Regions from separate parts of the Roseibium sp. MB-4 genome, predicted to be linked through region 2. Evidence: riboswitches for the same ligand, from Rfam matches in the RefSeq annotation. Region 2 holds a riboswitch; each other region holds the start of a gene.
What was found. A riboswitch is a leader RNA that binds a small molecule or an ion and turns the genes downstream of it on or off. The one in region 2 is predicted to bind S-adenosylmethionine.
Positions count from the first base shown of each region.

Region 1: linked by a shared signal. The riboswitch ahead of ACVDG4_RS10495 (hypothetical protein) and the one ahead of ACVDG4_RS01315 (homoserine O-succinyltransferase) in region 2 are both predicted to bind S-adenosylmethionine.
Region 3: linked by a shared signal. The riboswitch ahead of ACVDG4_RS08955 (O-succinylhomoserine sulfhydrylase) and the one ahead of ACVDG4_RS01315 (homoserine O-succinyltransferase) in region 2 are both predicted to bind S-adenosylmethionine.

Region 1 covers NZ_JBRKQB010000001.1:2,263,982-2,267,247, reverse strand. Annotated here, with positions in the region: gene ACVDG4_RS10515 (RrF2 family transcriptional regulator) at 1-175, opposite strand, end outside; gene ACVDG4_RS10510 (group III truncated hemoglobin) at 248-721, shown strand; gene ACVDG4_RS10505 (hypothetical protein) at 734-952, shown strand; gene ACVDG4_RS10500 (acyl-CoA thioesterase) at 1,183-1,539, shown strand; gene ACVDG4_RS10495 (hypothetical protein) at 1,540-1,836, opposite strand; SAM-I-IV-variant riboswitch at 1,878-2,000, opposite strand; gene ACVDG4_RS10490 (ABC transporter ATP-binding protein) at 2,061-2,774, opposite strand; gene ACVDG4_RS10485 (ABC transporter permease) at 2,776-3,266, opposite strand, start outside.
Region 2 covers NZ_JBRKQB010000001.1:252,632-255,897, reverse strand. Annotated here, with positions in the region: gene ACVDG4_RS01325 (glycerophosphodiester phosphodiesterase family protein) at 1-417, shown strand, start outside; gene ACVDG4_RS01320 (GNAT family N-acetyltransferase) at 516-1,841, shown strand; SAM-I-IV-variant riboswitch at 1,950-2,069, shown strand; gene ACVDG4_RS01315 (homoserine O-succinyltransferase) at 2,104-3,021, shown strand; gene ACVDG4_RS01310 (HIT family protein) at 3,127-3,266, shown strand, end outside.
Region 3 covers NZ_JBRKQB010000001.1:1,925,232-1,928,497, forward strand. Annotated here, with positions in the region: gene ACVDG4_RS08950 (DUF3885 domain-containing protein) at 1-506, opposite strand, end outside; gene ACVDG4_RS08955 (O-succinylhomoserine sulfhydrylase) at 552-1,751, opposite strand; SAM riboswitch at 1,795-1,874, opposite strand; gene ACVDG4_RS08960 (2'-deoxycytidine 5'-triphosphate deaminase) at 2,003-3,139, shown strand; gene ACVDG4_RS08965 (IMPACT family protein) at 3,147-3,266, shown strand, end outside.

The DNA of each region.
Region 1 (3,266 bases), 2.0 Mb from region 2:
CGGCCTTGGCAAGTTGAGCCACGATTTTCATGACATGGGATTTCGCCAGGCCAAGTTGCGCGGTCAACTTGTCCACTGTCTGCGGTGTATCTGATTGGCTGATTGCCATCAAGAGTCTCAAGGCAAAATCACTGGCTTGACTGAGGCGCATTTCCAGAACTTTCAAAACATTCATTTTATATGTTGATTTTAGCGCGAGTATCTGTCATTTAAAAGATGCATTTTAAATGAATGTTATGAGGCTGCGATGCGAAACAAACAAACACCACAGGAAACAGGCGGCACGGTCGTCCGCTCCCACGGGGCCTGTGAGGTGCAATACGCCGAAGTTACTCCCGAGACGATCCGGATCCTTGTGCATTCATTCTATGGGACTTTGCGCCAGCAACCCCATCTCGGTGAGATCTTTGAAAAGCGCCTTGGCGGGCGTTGGCCGGAGCACCTTGAGAAGATGGAACGGTTTTGGCAGTCCGTTCTCCTGAAGAACGGGACCTACAAAGGCAAGCCGGTTCCGGAACACCTGAAACTAAAGGAAGTGGTCAGCTCGGACTATGGCGACTGGCTCGACGTATTCCGACCGGTAGCACGCGAGATTTTTGTTTCGGACGTTGCCGAAGAGATCATCGCCATTGCCGAACGGATTGCTCAGAGCCTGTGGCTCGCAACGTTCGGTTTTGCCGGCAGTACACCGCCGGCGGAACTCTTTACTGAACAAGCCTGATAGGAGGGGCTCATGTTACCGGCAATCGTCTTGGTGGCCGAAGGTCTGGTTGTTTTGTGGTTCGCGGTCTTCATCGGAATGATGGTGTCCATGTACCTGGATTCCAGATCCATGCCTTTGCCACGCCTCGATGTGGCGGGGCGAACGTTGATTGGCAGTGCCAAACTCGCCTTTGCGGTCGGAATGACCGCATTGGCGGCACTGACTTACTACGAAATCCCAGTATTCTAAGTTTGCAGGAGACACTCATGTTCAGTTCAAAATGGGCACATCGTGGCTTACCCATCCTGTTGATCTGGATTGCAGCACCAATGCCCCTCTGGATCATGGCCATTCTGATGCTGATTATCTGATTGATAGCGTTGTGTTTTGAAGCGGTTGGGCTAGGCTCGGTAAAACACGAAACTGGAGCGACCGCTTTGAGTGAAGAAACACCGCAAGGGGAACTGACCCTCCGGACAATGGCAATGCCGGCCGACACCAATGCATCTGGTGATATCTTTGGCGGGTGGGTACTTTCTCAGATGGATCTCGCCGGTGGGATTGCCGCGGGGCAAAGAGCGCAGGGCCGCGTTGTCACGATCGCAGTCGACAAGATGAAATTCATCCGCCCGGTCCATGTCGGAGATGTCTTGTGTGTTTACACAAGCGTCGGCCGCGTCGGGACAAGCTCCATGGAAATCAAACTGGAAGCCTGGGCTTTGCGCCACCGTTTCGGCGGCCGGGAAAAAGTCACCGAAGCGATTTTCACGATGGTCGCCGTTGATGACCAAGGCAAGCCACGTCCAGTCCCCAAGGACACTCCGGCTCCGCAGTAATCAGGCGCGCAAGGATCTGCGCGCCAGCAGGTCCGCAAACAGCTCCTCATCGAGCGCGCAAATGCAGCCATTGGCCCAAAGGCGCAACAATGCCTGTAAGCGGTCGACCCGCTCATGCTGGGTCAACCGGCGTTTGTGGCGTGGCAGTCCGCCATACACCCGAATGGTCTTCATGCGGGCCAGCACACAATCTTCCGCGGTAGATTGCCAGATCTCGGCCGCTGTCTGATCGGCCTCTTCGGCGTCCTGGTATCTGATCAACTCGGCCGCGTGTCCGGCCAGCGCATCTTGAAACAAAAAATCCTCCATCGGTTGCCCGAGGAGGACTGGCGCATGAAAACTACCGCTTCATTGCCGCGCAGCCTCTTTTGAGTGTCTGGACGGCCGCATCCCTGTTGCGGAAACCACCTTGCCCGGTCGGCAGGTTGGCGAGGGCGCCAGCCCTTCTCTTGATGATGGCGGGCTTATGCCATGAGTTCCGTTTTTTGGCAAGTCATCCAAGAACCGAAGGACCCCAACGGTTATTGATTGCGGTCATAGTCGATTTTTCCATCGACCAGATGAATGCGACGCTGCATCCGGCCGGCAATATCCATGTCGTGCGTAACGGCTATCACTGTGGTCTTTTGCTGATCGACAATTGATTGAAGCGACATAAACACCTGCTCTGTCGCGACAGAATCGAGACTGCCGGTCGGCTCGTCTGCAAGGATGAGGTCCGGCGCATTGGCAAGCGCTCTTGCAACGGCGACCCGTTGACGCTGCCCGCCGGACAATTGGGCAGGTTGCCGGTGCAAAAAGTCCTCCAGGCCGAGATCTTCCAAGAGACCTGCCGCGCGGTCTTTTTGCTCAGCTGTAGCCAGAGCGCCAAGTTTTTGCATCGGAATCATCACGTTTTCCAGAGCGGTGAATTCCGGCAAGAGAAAGTGGAACTGGAAGACAAAGCCGATCTTTTCCAGCCGCAAGTGAGCCATTTCGGACTTCGATAGATCGTGAGTCTTGCGGCCGCCAATCAGGACTTCGCCCTCCGTCGGCCGATCCAGGAGTCCAAGCAGATACAAAAGGGATGATTTTCCGGAGCCCGATGGGCCGGTGATTGCGACGAACTCCGATGTGCCGATCGAAAACGAGATGTCCTCTACAAGGGTGACCGGAACAATGGCCGGAAGAATCCGGGTCAAGCCTCGCGTTTCCAAAAGTGGGGCAGGGGTGGCTGGGATCGGGGCAACGTTCATGTCAGGTCGCGCCCCGGATGATGTCGACAGGATTGAGCGCGGCGGCCTTTCTGGCAGGCACAAAACCGGCAATGCCCGCAGACAGAAGCGCCAGACCACTGGCGATCATGTAATGCACATGAGAAAAGTATATCGGCAGACGGGTCATTTCGATGTCGGTGGTGACCTCGAATTTGATTGTTGCAAGATAACTCGACAATCCAAATCCAAGTGCAGACCCGACAAGTGCTCCGAGCACACCGATCACCAAACCCTCCAGAACGAAAATCTGCTGGATGTCAGGTTCCGGAAACCCCAGCGATTTCAGGATGGCAATGTCCCGGGCCTTTTCATGCACGATCGTTGAAATGATGTTGTAGATCCCGAAACCGGCGACCAGAAGAATACCGCCGACGGCAGTAAACATGATCACGTTGCGGACAAAGAAAGCCTCCATCAGCCCTTCATTGGCCTCTTCCCAGGAGATTGACTTGTAGCCCAATTGCCGCTCGG
Region 2 (3,266 bases):
TTGCTCCGGCGCGATGCGCAAGGCGACTTTGTCCGCCGCGTTGTTGATCAAGTGAATGCGTATAAGGGCCCAGCCTGTATCAAAACCTTTGATCCGGACATGCTTGCTGTGGCAAAGGCGCACAACAACTCCGTCCTCCGCGGGATCGTGGCAGATGCGGCCCGCCCCGGCCCGGACTACACACGGCACAGCCGGATGGACCGTTTCATATTGCGCCATCTGCTCCATTTTCCGCGCACAAGCCCGCACTTCATCTCCTATGGCGTCAACGATCTACCGAGCCCCGGCCCCAGCATGATGAAAAAGGTTTTCAGAACCCCAATCATGACATGGACAGTTCGGACACCGGGACAGTTGGAAGTCGCAAAACGGTTTGCCGATCAAATCGTCTTTGAGGGCTTCGATCCGGATCAATAACGGACCAGCATTCCAGGAACGGAATTCCCTCTTGCGGCGCAGCAAAGCGGCTCTACATTCTTGTGAACAATCCTTTTATGGCGGGCCGACACACTGACATGACGTCTTCTATTTCACCGGAAAATGAACAGCCGCAAAATTCTGGCGCCGGTGACGCGGAGACGACGCTCTCCATTAGACTTCTTTCATCCTTGGCAGATGTGCCGGCTGACAAATGGGATGCGGTTGCCAATCCCGGCTGGATCCTTGGCGAAGGCGGAAAGCTGGCGCGCGCACAGGACGCTGTTGCGTCTCAAGATCTCACTTCCGCGCTAGCCCCTGAAGCTGATTCAGATTCTGAAGAAACAGACTTCAACCCTTTCTTATCCCACGCTTTTCTGGAAGCCTTGGAGGCATCCGGCTGCGCGACACGCCAGACTGGATGGATGCCCCGGCACATGGTGCTGGAGGATGGTAACGGCGCGGTTCTTGGAGCCGTTCCCGCTTATCTGAAAAGCCACTCCCAGGGCGAATATGTCTTCGATCATGGTTGGGCTGACGCATTCTACCGGGCGGGCGGCGACTATTATCCAAAACTCCAGATATCGGTCCCGTTTACTCCGGCGACAGGCCGCCGGTTTCTAACAAGCCCCAACATCGACCGGGAGGCCGGGCTCCAGGCACTCGCGGCTGGCCTTGTACAGGTTTGCCAACGCACCGGCGCCTCCTCGGTTCACGCGACTTTTTTGACTGAACCGGAATGGGACTCGCTTGGCGATCTCGGTTATCTGAGGCGCACAGATCAGCAGTTCCACTGGGACAACAACGGCTACGAAACCTTCGACCAGTTTCTCGGCGACCTCGCCTCGCGCAAACGCAAGGCGATCAAAAAGGAACGACGCGAAGCAATCAGTGCTGACGGGCTCGAAATCGAATGGGTCACCGGCAGCGATCTGACAGAAGCGCATTGGGATGCCTTTTACAGGTTTTACATGGATACGGGCGCCCGCAAGTGGGGCCGCCCTTATCTCAACCGTGCCTTCTTCTCGCTGATCAGTGAGCGGATGGCGGACCGCATTCTTCTGGTCCTTGCAAAACGCAACGGCCGGTATGTCGCCGGGGCCCTCAACTTTATCGGATCGGAAACCCTTTTCGGCCGCCACTGGGGTTGCACCGAACACCACCCGTTCCTGCATTTTGAGCTGTGTTACTATCAGGCAATCGACTTTGCCATTTCCAAAGGCTTGAAACGCGTCGAGGCTGGCGCTCAGGGAGCGCACAAATTGGCGCGTGGTTACCTGCCGCAAACGACTTATTCGGCCCACTGGATTGCCCATGAGGGCCTTCACGACGCAGTCGCAGACTTTCTGGAGCAGGAGCGGCGCGCCGTTCAGCGTGAAAACGAAGCGTTGGCTGAACATGCCCCTTTCCGGAAAGGCAGCTAAAACTTCCATTTGCCACGCGCCTGAGATCCAACAACAATTTGCCTCTTTCACAAGATCGGCATTCGTCTGCACAGGGCTTGCCGGATCGCGTCCAATCCATTACCTAGGAACCATCATCAAGAGTTGGGACAGATGCCCCACGCCAACCTGCCGATCCGGGCAAGGTGGTTCTTCGAACAGAAGATGCGGCCCTGAACTTCAAGTTCAAAGGCAACAAATCGGATCGAAGAAAGGCATCTGTCTCTGGTTACAGGACGCGCAAATGCCGATAAAAATTCCAAACGATCTACCCGGCCGCCCCATTCTGGAATCCGAAGGCGTGATGATCATCCAGGAAGCGGATGCCATGCGTCAGGACATCCGCCCCCTGCGCATCGGTCTTCTCAACCTGATGCCGAACAAGATCAAGACAGAGACCCAATTCGCACGCCTTCTCGGCTCCACCCCGCTTCAGATCGATCTGACGCTGGTGCGCATGACCAACCACGTGCCCCGGAACACGCCAACGGAGCATCTGGAAGCGTTCTATCGTCCCTGGGAAGAAGTCCGGAACGAGAAGTTCGACGGGTTCATCATTACCGGCGCCCCGGTCGAGAAGCTGCCGTTTGAAGATGTCGGATACTGGCAGGAAATGCGCGATGTGCTGGATTGGACCCAGACACATGTTCATCGCACGCTGACCATCTGCTGGGCTGCTCAGGCGGCCACTTATCACTTTCATGGCATGCCGAAATATGCACGGGACGACAAGGCAACGGGCGTCTACCGGCAACGGACGCTCGCACCGGCCTCGCCGTATCTCCGCGGATTCTCCGATGATTTCTGTCTGCCCGTCTCACGCTGGACGGAAACCCGGAAGGCCGACATTCCAGACGGCAGCAATCTGATGGTGCTTGCGGAAGATGACGAGACCGGTATGTGCCTCCTCGACGACCCGGAGCACCGCTGCCTGCATATGTTCAATCACATCGAATATGACACGACATCTCTGGCGGATGAATTCGAGCGGGACAGCCAGGTTTCTGACACGCCGATCCGACCGCAGAACTACTTTCCGGACGATGATGCCACCCGGCAGCCGGTGAATCGCTGGCGTGCCCACGCGCATCTCCTGTTCGGCAACTGGATCAATGAGATGTATCAGTCCACACCGTTTGATTTGAACAATATCGGCGAATAATCGGACACTGCCGGACGGTCACAACCCTTGTTGTCGAACCGCCTGGCGGAGTACTATGTCCGACGACATTCGAAGACTTTTTCCCTTTTAGAGGTACGCATGCCGATCGAAACGCCCGCCTACGACGACCAGAACATCTTTGCCAAAATCATGCGCGGAGAGCTGCCGAGTCACAAGGTCTATGAAGACGACAAGACGGTCGTGATCATGGACATCATGCCGCGCGGTGACGGACATGTGCTGGT
Region 3 (3,266 bases), 1.7 Mb from region 2:
AAATCTAGGCCCCTGTCATCATAGGCGTGCAAGATCACTGCCTTCTTAAAATCCAAAATGTACGTTCGTGTGTTCGAAGCAGCTGGTCTTACTTGCATCTCTGCAGCAATATCCAACCAAAGAAGCTCAGCGATTTCCCAGCTGCTGCCCACTCGATGGAAGTACCAATACTCATCAGCAGAACCAGATACACCATCCCATTTAATGGCGTAGTTGTGTTTTCTGAAATCTGAATAAACAGACTTCAGCCCCTTGAATTTTGAATAGATTTTTCCGTCGATTCCGTAGCCTACAATAAGAGCATAAACACTATCTGTGTTGTCGAAGACGGCTTCTGCAATCTTTGTAGATCTCTGATGCGCTTGCACAAATCGCCTTATTGGCTGCTGCATACCCAGAGTTCCGCCAAGCTCAAATCGAAGTCCATATTCGAACTGATAGAAAAGGCCGTCGGGTAAGCGTTCCACTCCAAAAACCTTGCGGAAACGTTCAAATATGTCCTGCATGGGGTTTTCTTTCAGCGTGTTCAATCACTTTCGCAGTTCATTAGACTATATCGCCGCCAGTGCCTTTTCGACGTCCTCAAGAAGATCCTGCGGGTCTTCCAGACCAACAGAAAGGCGCAGGATGCCGTCGGTAATGCCGAGCTCGGTGCGGGCTTCCTCACCGATCGACTGGTGGGTGGTCGTTGCCGGGTGGGTGATCAGGCTTTTGGCATCACCGAGATTGTTGGAGATCCGGATCAGGTCCAGCGCATTCACAAACCGGAATGCAGCCTCCTTGCCGCCCTCGATTTCAAGCGCCACCATCGTCGAACCACCGCGCATCTGACGCTTGGCGATCTCGGCTTGCGGGTGATCATCGCGGCCCGGGTAGATCAAGCGTTTCACCTTGGACTGACCTGCCAGGAAGTCCGCAATCTGACCAGCGCTGCTCGTTTGCCGCGCCACGCGCAGCGGCAATGTCTCAAGCCCCTTCAAGAGCACCCAGGCACTGAACGGGCTCATGTGCGGGCCGGTATGTTTGACAAACGGCATAACCTCTTCGGTGATCCACTCTTCATCGGACAAAACAACACCGCCGAGACAGCGCCCCTGCCCGTCAATATGTTTGGTGGCGGAATAGATGACCACATCCGCGCCCAGGCTCAGAGGAGACTGGTACATCGGCGTCGCAAACACATTGTCAACGATCAGGCGCGCGCCAACCGACTTTGCAATTTCCGCGACCGCGGCAATATCGATGACTTCCAGGGTCGGATTGGTTGGGCTTTCCAGAAATAGCGCCTTGGTGTTCGGCTTGACGGCCGCTTTCCACTGCTCGATGTCCGTCCCATCGATGAGCGTGCTCTCAACACCAAAACGCGGCAGCAGGGTCTCACAGATGTAGCGGCACGAGCCGAAAAGGGCTTTCGCCGCAACCACATGATCCCCCGCCTTGACCGACGCCATCAGGGCAAGATTGACCGCGGCCATGCCGCTGGCGGTTGCCCGCGCAGCTTCCGCGCCTTCCAGCATCTTGATACGGTCTTCGAACATCGCAACGGTTGGGTTGGCATACCTCGAATAGACAAACCCCGGATCTTCACCATTGAACCGTGCTTCGGCCGCTTCCGCACTGTCGTACACAAAACCCTGTGTCAGGAACATCGCCTCGGACGTCTCGCCGAAAGGTGAGCGGGTGGTGCCGCCATGAACGAGTGCGGTCGCAGGGCGCCAGTTGGTTCCGGCGGTGTTGTTCTTGTCAGTCATGTCGATGTTCGCTCCAAACGAAAAAACCCCAGCCTCAAGACCGGGGTTTGCACCTCCGGCCTTTTTAGCGACTTGTTTAACGTGGCTGCAAGCCGGCCGGCCCAAATCACCACGAGTTGGAATTCACTTAAGCGAAAACGGGCTTCCGGTCAATCTCGGCACACCGAAAACCCGGCTACGGTACAGAAAGAGTGTTGGCGGGGCTTGCCGCATCCGTTAAGGACGGTAGGCAAAGACTTCAGGATGAATTGATGAACGTATCAGCGGACCCAACCACACCAGGCAGCGGATTGATCGGAGCGAGCGGAATTTTGCCCGAACGCGTCATTCAGGCCATGTTCGCAGCGCAGGAGATTTCCGCCGCACAGCCGCCGGTCGAAGGTCAGGTCCAGCCGGCCAGTCTCGACCTGCGCCTTGGATCCGTTGCCTACCGGGTGCGTGCCAGCTTCCTGCCGGGCCCTGACATCAAGGTTGCGAACAGGCTGGAGCAGTTGAAACTTCACACCGTCGATCTTCGGGATGGCGCGGTTCTGGAGACGGGATGCGTCTATATCGTCCCCTTGCAAGAAAGTCTGGCACTGCGGCCCGACATCTCCGCGACCGCCAACCCGAAAAGTTCCACCGGGCGGCTGGATGTTTTCACCCGCGTAATCACCGACAACGGCCAGGCTTTTGATACCATTCCGGCAGGCTACACTGGCCCGCTTTATGCGGAAATTTCGCCGCTCACGTTCCCGATCCTGGTGCGTTCCGGCTCCCGCCTCAGCCAGATCCGGTTCCGGCGGGGACAGTCGCTGATCCCGGACGCTGATCTTGAAGGCATCCACAAATCAGAAACCCTGATGAGCGGCGGCAATGAGCGGATCGGCGGCGGTGTCCAGCTTTCCATTGATCTGGAAGGCGAAGGCCCGGGCAGCCTGATTGGTTACCGCGCCAAGCATCATTCCGGGCTGATTGACGTTGATCTGGTCGGCGCTCAAGACCCGCTTGATTTCTGGGAACCGATCTACCGCCGTCAGAATGCTGAACTGATCCTTGATCCGGACGCTTTCTACATACTTGTCAGCCAGGAAGCCGTTCACGTCCCGCCAGACTATGCCGCCGAGATGGTGCCGTTCGATCCACTGGTCGGGGAGTTCCGGGTGCATTATGCCGGTTTCTTCGATCCCGGCTTCGGCCATGCCGGTGCCGGCGGTGTAGGCTCTCGTGCGGTTCTGGAAGTCCGCTCCCATGACGTGCCCTTTATCGTGGAACACGGGCAGACCATCGGCCGCCTTGTCTATGAACACATGGCCGAACGGCCCGCGACACTTTATGGCGAGGGCATCGGCTCCAACTATCAGGGCCAGGCCTTGAAGCTCTCCAAGCATTTCAAGGCCTCAACCTGAACACTGAATGTCCTTGAAAACCATCACTCGCGAATACGAAGGCTTTCTGGAAGACCGGAAGTCCCGGTTCCTGGCCTTTTTGGTGCCCATTGAGCAGTTCGACACCTGTCTGGAAGAACTGCGCAAG